Regions from separate parts of the Selenomonas sp. FOBRC9 genome, predicted to be linked through region 3. Evidence: riboswitches for the same ligand, from Rfam matches in the RefSeq annotation. Region 3 holds a riboswitch; each other region holds the start of a gene.
The links. A riboswitch is a leader RNA that binds a small molecule or an ion and turns the genes downstream of it on or off. The one in region 3 is predicted to bind molybdenum cofactor.
Positions count from the first base shown of each region.

Region 1 (4,568 bases), on a different contig from region 3:
GCGGTTTATGTATTCCGTCAAATTCATTTCCAAGGGCTTGAGAACGCAACGCCGTGGGTGATCTACTCCATCACGGATGAGAACGTATTTGTTGGTGAAGCGCGCAACATGGTGATCTTTTCTGTTGTGTTGGCGATTATCTGCGCGGCCGCCCTTGTTGTTGTATTGGCACTCTTTGTTAAAAAGCGTCTCATCACACCGATCAGTGACGTCTGCGGCGTTTTGACCCGATTTGCAGATCTTGATCTCGATAAGGACAAGGGAGCGAAGGTGCGTACACATGCTTCTCGCAGCGATGAGATCGGCATGATGGTAACGGCGCTCTCACGTATGGCAAACAGTTTGCGAGAGATCATTGGAAAGATCAACGGTGCGTCTCAGTCCGTCGCCGCGACGAGCGAAGAGCTGACTGCGACTGCGCAGAACACCTCGCATTCGGCGGAGGAAGTGCGCAAAGGCATTCACGGCATCGCCGAGAGTGCGCGCGTACAGGTCAAGGATACGCAGGATGCCGTGGATCACACCAACGAGATTTTGCAGCTCCTCGAAGCCAACGACAAGGTCATGGAGGAGATGAACGAGGCGACCGCGAACATCGCGAAGCGCCAGACCGAGGGCGCGGAGATCTTGACCGATCTCCTCAAGAAGTCTGCCGAGACTTCCGATGCGACGCAGGAAGTCTCGCGCGTCGTCGAGGAGACGAATCAGAGCGCGGAGCGCATCGAAGAGGCGAGCGCGATGATCCAGTCCATCTCCGAGCAGACGAACCTCCTCGCGCTCAACGCGGCCATCGAGGCTGCGCGCGCGGGTGAAGCGGGACGCGGGTTTGCCGTCGTCGCCGAGGAGATCCGCAAACTCGCCGAGCAGTCGCGCGGCTTTACGGATGAGATCAGCGGCATCATCGGTGAGCTCAAGACCAAAGCGCAGCAGGCGGTCGATACCATGGAAGTCTCGAAGAAACTGGTTGAAGAGAGCAACGTCAACCTCGGACGCACACAGCGGCGCTTTGACATGATCGCAGAGGCAGTCGCAGGAGCGAACAGAGTCGTCACGAAGCTGAACGAGTCCTCCAAGCGCCTCAATGAGAAGAACCAAGCGATCGCCGCAGTCTCCGCGAAACTTATGGACATGGCGCACGAGAACGATGTCACGACTGACGAAGCTGAGGCATCCGTCGATACGCAGACGCAGGCGCTCGCCGACATCGCCGAGGCAAGCGAAAGCCTCGCACAGATCGCAACCGATCTGCAGAATGAGGTGGGGCGGTTTAACGTCTAAAAGGAAAGCAGCCATTTCATCAATAAAAAGGGCGGCACATCAACGTATATTTGTACCGATGTGCCGTCCTTTTGATGTAGTCGTTCATATATGGGGAAGGTGTGAAAAAAGTCATTGACACTTGTTAATTCTCTTTGATAAAATTAATTATAAATTGTAAAATAAACGAGTTCCGAGCAAAGATACCTACGGGGAGCACCTATGGTATCGCGCCTGAGCAATCTGCTCACAGGGGAACGGCGGAAACGCCGCGCCCTTCCGTACTGAAAAGGAAATCGGCAGCGACCGCTGTGACGGAGCATGAAACCGGCAGGGGAACTGTTTGCTGTGCCGACGGTACGGGAAACGGTTCTTTTTTATTATATGCGGTTCATAGCTGTAAAGAGAAAGGGAGATTGGTATGAATAAAAAGAGCGCGTATCGGTTGGCTCTTGCCGCAGCGGTTACGGCGGGACTGGGCTTTGCGTTCCTGCCTCAGGCGCAGGCGGCATCGACGGTTGAGCCGTATGAGACAGGCGACGTTGTTGTCGAGGCGGATGGGGTTGATAAGTATCTCGTCACGACGAATACCATCACGGCGGAGGAGATCAAGGATCGCGGCTATCGCGACCTCTCAGAGATCCTCTCGCAGGTGCCGGGGCTTTACATGGCACCTGCCGATAAGAACAGTAAGATGGTCCGTATCCGCGGTGCGGCAGCCGATCAGACGAAAGTCTATATTGACGGTGTACCGACATTCCCCCTTACGGGAATTGCATCTAATGCGGCAGCTGATCTTTCCACAATCCCCGCGGACAGCATCGCAAAGGTTGAGATCATCAAGGGACCCGGCCCTGTGCGATACGGTACGGACTATAAGGGCGGCGTAATCCTCGTTACAACGAAGGACGGTGAAGGCGCAGGAAGATTACACTTGCATCTTGGCGGCGGCTCACATCATGCTTATGATATGCGTATCGGCTACAGCGGCAGCGATAGGAACGTCAGCTACGCCGTGAATGTCTCGCGCCGCCATACGAATGGCTATCAGCCGAATGAAGAGAATACGAAAACCTATTTCGACGGAAAGATCAAGGTCAAGACGGCGGAAAAATCTACGCTGACACTCAGCGGCTACTATTCCAATATGGATGCCGAGATTGCCAATAATATTGATCCGGTGACAGGAGCGGTGCTCAATAACGGAACAAACTGGTCTGTTGCGGCAGGGAACGGCATCACGAGGCCGATGAAACAGAATAACAAAACACGGGATTGGCATTATGACGGCTTTAAGCAGTCGAATATTGCCCTTCAGTTCGAGAGCCGCCCGAGTGATAAGTGGCAGTATGATGTGCAGTATTATCATTTGGTTGATGATAATAATTTATGGGTGCGGAACCTGTTGACCAGAGAAGGCGGGAGTCTCACACACTTTACCGCAGGCGCACCTCAGTGGTATCGCAGCGGGTGGTTTTCGAAGGGAAACGGTATTGAGACCAATGCCTCCGCGGCACTTGGAGCAAAACATCAGCTCGGCTTTGGTGCGAAATATATAAAGATTGACTGGCATACGGACGAGAATAATACCGGTTACAGCGAGCGTGGTGCGGATAAGAGGCAAGCGTTCTATGTGGAGGATGCATGGAGTTTTGACGCACGTACCCGCATGACGCTGGGGCTCCGTTATGAGAGCGTAGCGCAGGATCACGCGAGTTCAAGTGAAACAAAACAAGAAAGTAAAGAACACGCAACTGACCCTGTGCTTAATATTACACACGATCTGACGAAGGATGATACTGTTCGATTTTCAGCCGGGCGTACGCATTTCTTTGTTCAGGCAAAGAGTGCAGCGACGAATATCCGTCAAGGCATTCCTATACCGAAACCGGAACGCAACCGAAACTATGAGATCGGCTGGAAGCATCGGTTCGGATCGCAGGCATCGCTCGATCTTTCTATATTCCGGACGGACGTAACGGATCGCATCACGCGCATTGTTCGGGGAGGTCCATACTACAATGTCGACCGGACGCGTATCCGTGGTCTGGAACTTGGCTATCGGCAAACCTTTAGCAGCCGTTGGCATGGTTTTGCCAACTATACATGGATGAAAGCTGAAGACATAACGGGCGGAAACACAACAGATGCGACGGGGCTGCCGAAACAGATGTTCAATCTTGGTGCGACCTATCGTATGGGCAAATGGCGCTCGACACTTTTGGGGCGCGCTGTCAGCGGGTGGACAAACGGCAGCGGCAGACCGAACAGCAAGGGATACCTCACAATGGATCTCGACCTGCGATATCGCCCGCAGACCGATTTAGAGTGCTTCCTACGCGTGAATAATATCTTTAATACGGACTACCAGGACAAGCTCTATCATGATGCACAGGGCGCAAACGTCATGCTTGGCGTCGAGATGGATTTCTAAGCATTTAGGTCACAAAAGAAACGCAATCCTATCGTTCCGTGGGGGACGAGGGATTGCGTTCTTTCGTAGCATGAAGTATCTTTAGTATATGAACATGGGGACATAGAAGCGCGGAATGGTACGCCGTCGTCTATCGAAGGAAGGAGAATTTATCCATCTGTCTCGATGTTGTTCAGCCGCCATGCATCGGGGGAGGGCGGCATAATATGGGGGATGTTTATGTTCTAATGTCAATGGGCAGCTCTTCAAAACGACGGCATACAATTTTGTACCATCTTGGATAAATGGTTCGATTCGCGTGCACCTAACATCGTGTGCAAACATCATGATATACGCGCGCCCCGTAGGGGCACGGCGGTGCCGTGCCCTTGGACAACATACGCACGCCATGCAATAGGACGAAAGCCGATACACATACACTTTACATGATAGGAGCAGGAGGAAAGCCGTGTCGTATGATCCCTCCGTACATCATCGCCGCAGCATTCGCATAAAAAGGATACGATTATACACAAAACGGCGCATATTTTATTACTGTATGCACCTACCGGCATCGTCCTTTGTTTGGAAAAATAAAACAGGGGGAAATGATATGCAACCCGTTTGGCGATATTGTGGTGGATGAATGGCTAAAGACCGGGCTTTTACGATCATATGTCCTGATAGACGAATGGGTTGTGATGCCAAATCACTTTCATGGGATATTGTTTTTGGATACGCAGCAACCACGTGCCGATAAGGAACATACCGGCAGAGTGGGAGAGCAGTTCGGTAAGCCGACAGTTGGTTCGTTGCCGACGATCGTACGCTCCTTTAAGGCGATTGTTACACGAGGTATCAATGAGCTTCGTGGAACAAACGGTGCCGTACTGTGGCA
Region 1 covers NZ_ALJR01000012.1:142,858-147,425, forward strand. The annotation lists gene HMPREF1147_RS03485 (methyl-accepting chemotaxis protein) at 1-1,278, shown strand, start outside; molybdenum cofactor riboswitch at 1,437-1,568, shown strand; gene HMPREF1147_RS03490 (TonB-dependent siderophore receptor) at 1,679-3,691, shown strand; gene HMPREF1147_RS03495 (transposase) at 4,222-4,568, shown strand, end outside.
Region 1: it holds a riboswitch for molybdenum cofactor, as region 3 does, so the genes downstream of both, HMPREF1147_RS03490 (TonB-dependent siderophore receptor) here and HMPREF1147_RS10385 (hydrogenase small subunit) in region 3, are expected to answer to the same signal.

Region 2 (4,568 bases), on a different contig from region 3:
CCCCAATAATATCATCGCCTGCGACACGGGGAGCTTTCTCCCCGGCGGACGCATCAGCTGTGTCGATGTCCGGCGGTATCTCAATCTCTGCGCACGCGGGGAAGCACCGTCCGCCGAGGAACTTGCTTCTTGTTATGTGCAGAGCAGTATGCTCAGAGTTGTAAGATAAAAACACAGGAAAAACGGCCGTACGAATGCATTTTGTGCTTTCGTACGGCCGTTTTTTGCGATCCCACTAATCCCGCAGCAGCATGAGATGTTCGGCGGGGAGGCGGAACGGGACGATGACGCCGAGGCTCAGCGGGTGCTCCGCCCAAATGGGTTTGTCCACTTCCCAGCGGATGCTCTTCATGTCCGAGGCGAATCGGAGCATGACGATGTAGGAGAATGTGCTCTCGATGATCTCGGTGACGGCGGCGGGGAATGTGTTCTCCGCGCCGGTTTCGGCGATGCTCATATGGTGCGCGCGGATGGCGACGGATCGGATGTCCTCTAGGTGATCTGCGGCCTCCTGCGGTACGGCGAGCGTGATGCCCCAGTCGGTCGCCGTGACGTGCGTTTCGTCCACGCGGCGGGCGGCAGAGATGTTCTTGCAGCCCGTGAGCGTGGTCGCGGCACGCGTGCTCGGATTCCGAAAGAGTTCGTGTTTGTCCATCGGTGGCGTAAGTTGTCCGCGGTCGACGGTTGCGATCTCGCGTGCGATGCGGAATGCCTCGTCACGGTCGTGGGTGACGAGGATTGCCGAGATGTCCTGCATGGCGAGGATCTCGCGCAGTGCCGTTTCGATCTGCCACTTGAGATGGGTGTCGAGAGCGGAGAGCGGCTCATCGAGGAGCAGCACGTCCGCGCCGCGTGCGAGAATGCGTGCAAAGGCGACGCGCTGCTGCTGTCCGCCCGAGAGCCCCGCAGGATAGGCATGCTCCAGCCCGTCGAGGGAGAAGCGTGCGACGTTTTCGGCAAAGACGCGCTCCTTTTCTTCCCGCGAACCATCGAGTGCGAAGATGATGTTCTCCCGCACGGTCATGTTCGGAAAGAGGGCGTAGTTCTGAAAGAGGTAGCCGACGCTGCGTGCCTGCGGCGGGAGGTTGATGTCCTTCGCACTGTCGTAGAGAGTGCGTCCGTTGAGCACGATCTGTCCGCGATCGGGCCGCTCGAGCCCCGCGATGCACTTGAGCGTCATGCTCTTGCCGCTGCCCGATGCGCCGAGGAGGACGAGGGTCGTGTCCGTGAGGGTAAAGTCCGCTGCAAGCGTGAAGTCACGCAGGCGTTTTTCGATGTTGACGATCAGCTCCATCAGCGCACCTCGCTCTTGAGATAGAGGTTCATGGCGCCGATAAAGACGAGTGAAAAGAGCGAGATGACGATCGCCCAGCGAAACGCGAGGTCGTAGTCGTTTGCCTGCACCGCCGCGTAGATCGCGGTCGACATCGTCTGCGTGTGCCGCGGGATGTTGCCGGCGAACATGATGGTCGCGCCGAACTCGCCGAGCGCACGGGCAAACGAGAGGACAAGCCCCGCGAGGATGCCGTGGCGCGCGTTCGGCAGGACGATGCGCCAAAAGATGCGCCAATTGCTGGCGCTGAGCGTTTGTGCCGCGTGGATCATGTTCCGGTCGATCGCTTCGAACGCGCCGCGCGCCGTGCGGTACATGAGCGGCAGGCTCACGATGACCGCCGCGATGACCGCCGCGCGCCATGTAAAGACGAGCGGCAAGTCAAGCGAGAGGAGGAAACTCCCGATGGCGCTGCGCTTTCCGAGAAAGAGCAGGAGGAAGAATCCGACGACGGTCGGCGGCAGGACGAGCGGGAGCGTGATGATCGCGTCGGCGGCGGTGCTCACAAAGCGGCTGCGAATCTGCAGAACGCCCCATGCGAGCGCGATGCCGACGAAGAATGTGATCACGGTCGCAAGTCCCGAGACCTGAAGCGATATGATGAGCGGTGAGAGCGTTTCGTCCGTCATTATTTCACGGTAAAGCCGTATTTCTTAAAGACTTCCTTCGCTGCATCCGATTGAATGAATGTGAGGAATTCTTTCGCGGCTTCCATATGCGGCGCATCCTTGAGGACGGCGGCAGGGTAGACGATGGGCTTATGCGTGTCGGCGGGGGCGACGGCGGCGACCTTTACCTTATCGGAGACGGCTGCATCCGTTGCGTAGACGACGCCGCAGTCCGCGTCGCCCGTCTCGACCCATGCGAGCACCTGACGGACGTCGGAGCCGTAGACGGCACGCTCTTTGACCTGATCGAGGATGCCGAGCTTCGTAAAGACCTCTTCGCTGTACTGTCCGACGGGGACGCCCTTCGGCTCGCCGAGCGCGATGTGCTTGACCGCGGGATCGAGCACTGCCTTAAAGTCGGGCAGGTTCAGCTTGCTGTCCTTCGCCGTGATGAGGACGACGTCGTTGATGAGGAGGTCGACGCGCGTGCCGCCCTCGAGGAGCTTCTTCTCATCGAGCGCGTTCATCTGCTTTTGTGCGGCGGAGACGAATACGTCGGCGGCGCCGCCGTTTTCGATCGCCTGCTGGAGGGCGCCGCTGCTGCCGAAGTTATAGACGAGCTTCACGTTCGCGTGATCTTTCTCGTACATCGTGGCGAGTTCCTTCATCGCGTCCGTGAGGCTCGCCGCGGCTGAGACCTGCAGCTCGACGTTTTCGGCGGCCTTTTTCGGCGCGTCGGCCGCCTTGTCGCCGCCGCAGCCTGCGGCGAGCAGTGCCGTCGAAGCGACGGCGACGGTCAGCATTTTCTTGATGTTCAGTTTCATTTGGTATGCTCCTTTACAAAAATAGGCAGGCATGGCGGTTTCCCCCCATACCCCGTGACGCGCGTGCGTCAGGCAGGCGCTCGTAGCCGTGCCGTAGAGCCGTCCTGCTCGGAGTTCCCCGTGGGGACTGTGGTCAGCGGATGAATGTGCCGCTCTTGCCGCCGGACTTGCGTTCGAGGCGGATGTCCGTGATCTCCATGCGCTTGTCGATCGCCTTGCACATGTCGTAGACGGTCAGCAGCGCGACGCTGACGGCGTGCAGGGCTTCCATCTCGACGCCCGTTTCGCCCGTGACCTTGACGGTCGCGGCGGCGCGGACGATCGGCTGCGGATCGCGCGTGAGCGTGAAGTCGACGGTGCATTTCGAGATGGGCAGCGGGTGGCAGAGCGGGATCGTGTCCGATGTGTGCTTTGCCGCCATGATGCCCGCGATGCGCGCGACGCCGAGGACGTCGCCCTTTGCCGCCGTGCCGTCCTCGATGGCGGCGTAGACCGCCTCGCTCACGCGGATGATGCCCGTCGCGAGGGCTTCGCGGTGCGTCGTTTCCTTGCCGCTCACGTCGACCATGACGGCGGCGCCGTGCTCGTCGAAATGCGTTAGATTCGGCATGATGCTCCTCCTTTCCGTTCTAATGTGTTCATCATATCCTAGTGGTGGGAGAAAATCAATGCCTTTTGTCACTTTCATGGAAAAGAAACACTGTGAGAGCCCGCTCAGAGGCAAAATTATTCTAGTTATTTTGCACGGTTGCTGTGAAAAAAGTCATAGAGAAAATTTATTTGATGTGCTATAATCAATAAAAAGAATGTATAAGTGAGAATGAGTTTTAACTAGATATTAATTTGAAACGAGTCGCTCTAGATTCGTTCGAACTGTGTATTATATTGCGGCATTTGTGCGAATAGGGGCGCGCGGATGCCGGCACCGACGGAACGGGGGGAGACTATGCGTGAGGTGCGTGTGCAGGATGCGGTCGGTATGACGCTTTGCCATGACATTACCGAGATTGTGCGCGGCAGGACGAAGGGCGCGCGGTTCCGCAAGGGCGATGTGATCCGGCTGGACGACATTCCCGTGCTCCTGCGGCTGGGCAAGGAGCATCTCTATGTGTGGGAAGAGAACGAGCGGATGCTGCACGAGAACGATGCGGCGGCGATCCTGCGCGATCTTTGTCAAAACGAGCACATGACGGCGAGCGAGCCGAAAGAGGGCAAGATCGAGCTGAAGGCGACGGTCGACGGCGTTTTTGAGCTCGACGAGGAGCGTCTTGACGCGGTGAACGACATCGACGACGTGATGATCGCGACGATCGCGCAGCATTACCCGGTGAAGGCGGGGGCAAAGCTCGCAGGGATGCGCGTCATCCCTCTTGTGATTGAAAAAGGAATTATGGAACAGGTACGCGTTGCGGCGGGCAATGAGCCGCTGCTGCGCCTTTTGCCATACAGAAAAATGAAAGTCGGCGTCGTGACGACAGGCTCCGAGGTGTTCCATGGGCGCATCAAGGATACGTTTACGCCCGTGCTTGACAGTAAGCTGCGCGCGTTCGGGCTGCGTGTGGACGAGCACCGTCTCTCGGACGACGGAACGGAGCACACGCGCGCGGCGATCGCGGAGCTGCTCGACATGGGGATGGACATGGTGCTCTGCACGGGCGGCATGAGCGTCGATCCCGACGACCGCACGCCCGCCGCGATCAAGGCGACGGGCGCGCGCATCGTGACCTACGGCGCACCCGTACTCCCGGGCGCGATGTTCATGCTCTCGTATTATGAAAAAGAGGGGCGGCAGGTGCCCATCAT
Region 2 covers NZ_ALJR01000003.1:3,901-8,468, reverse strand. The annotation lists gene HMPREF1147_RS00555 (metallophosphoesterase family protein) at 1-169, shown strand, start outside; gene HMPREF1147_RS00550 (sulfate/molybdate ABC transporter ATP-binding protein) at 236-1,294, opposite strand; gene modB (molybdate ABC transporter permease subunit) at 1,294-1,962, opposite strand; gene modA (molybdate ABC transporter substrate-binding protein) at 1,962-2,765, opposite strand; molybdenum cofactor riboswitch at 2,762-2,887, opposite strand; gene moaC (cyclic pyranopterin monophosphate synthase MoaC) at 2,899-3,375, opposite strand; gene HMPREF1147_RS00530 (molybdopterin-binding protein) at 3,712-4,568, shown strand, end outside.
Region 2: it holds a riboswitch for molybdenum cofactor, as region 3 does, so the genes downstream of both, modA (molybdate ABC transporter substrate-binding protein) here and HMPREF1147_RS10385 (hydrogenase small subunit) in region 3, are expected to answer to the same signal.

Region 3 (4,568 bases):
CTTGTCGGGGATCTTGACCACCGTGTCCATCATGGACGCTTCGAACGCGCCATGTCCCTCCGCATCGTCGCGCGGGCAGGCGTTCCACGTCGTCGGGACGACCGCCTGATAGTTCGCGACCTTGCCGTCCTTGATGACGACCCAATGACTGAGACCGCCGCGCGGAGCCTCGTAGAAACCGACGCCCTTCGCTTCCTTCGGCCACGAGGAGGGTTCCCACTTCTCGTTGTTGACGACCGTCGTGTCGCCGCTCTTGATATTCGCGACGAGCTTGTCAAAGAAATATTTGCTGATCTCGGCTTGGAGCTGTGCGTCCAGTGCGCGCGCCGCCGTGCGTCCGACGGTCGAGGGGAGCCACGCCTCGGGCGGCACGCCGAGTACCTTCGTCACGGCGTCGACCTGATCGACGATCATCTGCTCCGCCCATGTGAGCTGCCCAAGGAGCCCCTGTTTTGCCTTCGTATAGAGGACGATGTAGCGGGCGAGGGGGCCGACCTCGCAGAGCTTGCCGCGCCATTTCGGCGTCTTGAGCCAAGAGTATTTGCCCTGTTCGTTGAGCGCCTTCCACTCGGTCTTTGTGCCTTCCTTCGGCTCGGTGTAGTTCGGGTCGGTGACGCCCTCCCACGGATGGAGCGCGTTCTTGTCGCCATTCGGATATTTGTACCACGCGTGATCGACGCTCTCGGCGATGCCCGCGGGATCGGAGACGTCCTCCATCGTGAACTCATGCACCTTTGCCTGCATGACGCCGCCCGCGAAGTCCTCGACGACGCCGTTGCAGCGCACGAGGAGGTTCTTGAAGAAATCGCCGTTCGTTGCGCCCGCGAAGGGTTCCTCGGGGAACATGCCGAACGCGAGGCAGCGCTTTTTCGCAAGTCCGCCGCCGTGTGTATAGCCCTGCTTGACGTACATCGCGCCGATGGCGAGGACGTCCGGGAGATAGTAGTCGTTCATCATGTCCCGCGCCGCGTTGATGGAGCGGTCGACGATAGCGAGCCGCGCCGCATTGATCGGGGCGTTGCCGTCCTCCATGGAGATGGAGCAGGGCATCCCGCCGAGAACGTAGTGCGGGTGCGGGTTCTTGCCGCCGAAGACGACGTGCGGGATAACGAGATCCTTTTGCTTGTCGAGCATCTCGAGGTAATGCGAGATCGCCATGAGATGCACCTCGGGCGGCAGCATCTGAAAGTCCGGATGATCCCACCACTGTGCGGAGAAGATGCCGAGCTGTCCGCTCTCGATGATCTTTTGAATCTTTGCCTTGAGCGCGGCGTAGTAGGAGGGCGTCGCGACAGGCATATCGTGCGGGTACGCCTCGGTGTCGAGTCCCGCGGGGCCGCGGAAGGGGAGGCGGTAGGTATCGAGCACCGTATTCTGGAGCGCCGCCGTCGCTGCGGGGTCGGCTTTGAGCGCTTCGATGGGGCTGACCCAGTCGAGCGCGTGCAGATGATAGAAGTGGACAATATGATCGTGTTCTCCGAGCGATGCCGCGATGATGTTGCGAATGTAATGCGCGTTCTTCGGGATCGTGATGCCGAACGCATCCTCCACGGCGCGCAGACAGCCGAGCGCATGGGACGACGTGCAGACGCCGCAGATGCGCTGGATATATGCCCACGCGTCGCGCGGGTCACGGTCGTGCATGACGAGCTCGAGCCCGCGCCATGCCGTGCCGGAAGAGATCGCATCCTGTACTTTCCCCGTTGCCTCGTCGACCTGAATCTCGACGCGCAGATGTCCCTCAATGCGGGTGATGGGGTCTACAACAACGTGTTTCATTCGTGCACCTCTTTCTCATGCGCGGCGAGTTCTTTCTCATGCATACGTTTCTGCACGAGACTTGCGCCCGCGTGCGCCGCAACGCCGACCGCAGTCGCCACGGCAAGACCTGCGCCGACCATGTCGACGTCGATGCCGTTATACTCCGGGAGACGGCGCGAGAACGGCGCCTGATCCCAGAAGTTCGCATTGCTGCACCCGATGCACGGCGCACCCGACTGGATCGGATACGACATGCCCTGGTACCAGCGGAGATTGCCGCAGGAGTTATAGGTCTCGGGGCCCCTGCAGCCGAGGTGATAGAGACACCAGCCCGCCTTTGCGCCCTCGTCGTCAAAGCGCTCGGCGAACATGCCCGCGTCGAAGAACGGGCGGCGGTAGCAGGTGTCGTGAATACGGTTGCCGTAGAACTGTTTCGGCCGTCCCTCCGCATCGAGCGGCGGCAGCGTGCCAAAGAGGGCGACGTGCATGAGAACGCCCGTCATGACCTCCGGGATCGGCGGGCAGCCGGGGACGGCGATGTAGGGTTTCGCTCCGATGAGCGAGCGGATGCCGCGCGACTCCGTGGGATTCGGCGCCGCCGCCTGAATACCTCCCGAGGTGGCGCAGGTGCCGTAGGCGACAACCGCCTTTGCGCCCGCGGCGACGCGTTTGAGCGTGTGCTCGAAGGAATGCCCGCCCGACATGCAGGTGTATGCATGTGTGCCGACCGCAACGCCGCCCTCGACGGCGAGAATGTATTCGCCGTGATACTTCTCCATTGTCTTTTCGAGGTGCTCCTCGAACGGCGCGCCGCAGCCCGCGCTCAGCACATGGCTGTATTCGAGCGCAATGCAGTTCAGTACGAGGTCGGAGGCGAGCGGCGCCCCCGAGCGGATGAACGACTCGTCACAGCCCGTACACTCGTGGCCGTGCAGCCAAATGACGACCGGCAGCGGTTTGACCTCCGCCGCCTCAACGACCTTCGTGAGGTTGTCCGTGCTCAATCCCATGAGCGACGTCAGCGTGACGCAGGCTTTCAAAAAGCTGCGCCGGCTCATACCCTTCGCCAGGTATGCCTCCCATAGACTCTCCCTCTTGTCCACGCTCCTGCCTCCTAACAATAATACACAGGCGATTGCCTTTCGGCACGGATAATAAATTCTTCCTATGAAGATTTTTTATTATTATACACCCGACGGGGCGAAGAAGATATATAATTCGCCCTCTTCCTCCAATCATTTTTATCTGCGCCAATCCCAACTTTATATATAAAAAGGGGACCGCCTCCCGTGCCAAATGCACGACAAACAATCCCTCTGCATCCTGCGCGGCTGCTCATTCCGCACGGTAAGATCGCAAGCAGGTCTTGCGGCAGCGGTTATTCGTCGTTTCCTTTTCGATACGGGAAGGCGCGCGCATTTCTGCGCGTACCCGGTGCGCGCGGGGCGGAAGTCCCCCGGCGCAGGCGCAATATCATAGGCGAAGCCCTTAGATATTTTTGCTCGGAAACGCGGGACGATAGTAATTCTCTATCTGCCCCATAGTTATTTAATGATAACTTCATACTATCAGGATTCACGCCCGCTGTCAATAATCTACGCGAATACTACGGTAAAATTTTATTTATTGTTTGAATTTCAGCCTGTGCGCGAGTTTTTTCACCGTATCGCGCTCCTTCTCCGCCATGGTGTCCGGGCGGATCTCTGCCGGCTCACCGTCGCGTGCGCTGTCGGCGAGTACCTTTTCGTCCGCGCCGACGGCAATCACCGCGTAGGTGCTGACCGTATTTTTCTTGAGATCCATGACCCGCCGCTGGAGTGTGTAGCGCAGCTCTTTGTAGTCCTCGTCGTGCATGGCGTCCGCGAACTGCGCACGACCGAACTCGTTGTAGAGGATGAGCTGCCAGTAGGAAATGGTGCCGTCTTTATTCCGGTGCATTTTGCCGCGGTCAACGAACCACCCGCGCCGCTCGTCGCCCTCAACGAAGACCCAGTGCCCCTCTGCAAGTGTGGGCGCTTTGAGATGGGGATTTACTTCGTAGATCTTATCGATCAGCTTTTCGATCTCCGCGGTCACCTCGTCCACGGCGGCATTGATCTCATCCTCATCTTCCGTATCCGCCGTCCTGTCTGCGGCCATGGCGCTCTGCCATGCGTCCTTATCGCCGACATACGCATACCCCACCGGGCGGTCGTCTTTCGTGGGCGGGGCATCCGTTTCGTGTGCGGCATCGGCGCGCGCACCATGCTCATCGGATGATACAGTGCTTTTTTCCTCTGTGCTGTCTTGGCCGCTTTCCTTGCCATCCTGTTTGACGCGGGTATCCTGCGGTTCCTCAACTTCGCCGCCGAGTTCGTCCATCTCCTCGGCGAGCTTCTTATCCTCGCTTGCGGGAGCGTCGTTCTTCGCCTCGTCTGCAGATGTTTCCTCCGCTGTGGTCACCGTGTGGCTCTCCGATTTCTCCGCTGCGATACCGCAAACGGGGAGGAGTAAAATCCCTGCAGCGAGAAGATATGCGAACGATTTTGTTTGCATGACAAGATTCCTTTCTCTCTATCTCTCTATCAAAGGTACGGTGCCGGGTTCACGGGCTGTCCGTTCAGGCGCACCTCATAGTGCAGGTGCGGCCCGGTGGAATGCCCTGTCGAGCCGACATAGGCGATGATCTGACCGCGGCGCACCTGTTCGCCCGCCGTAACGGCAACCGCCGAGGCGTGCCCGTAGCGGGTCATGACACCATTTCCATGATCGATATCAACCATGTTGCCGTAGCCGCTCCCGCTCCACCCGGCGGCAGTGACGACGCC
Region 3 covers NZ_ALJR01000044.1:66,213-70,780, reverse strand. The annotation lists gene HMPREF1147_RS10390 (nickel-dependent hydrogenase large subunit) at 1-1,779, opposite strand, end outside; gene HMPREF1147_RS10385 (hydrogenase small subunit) at 1,776-2,864, opposite strand; molybdenum cofactor riboswitch at 3,139-3,281, opposite strand; gene HMPREF1147_RS10380 (hypothetical protein) at 3,385-4,296, opposite strand; gene HMPREF1147_RS10375 (M23 family metallopeptidase) at 4,326-4,568, opposite strand, start outside.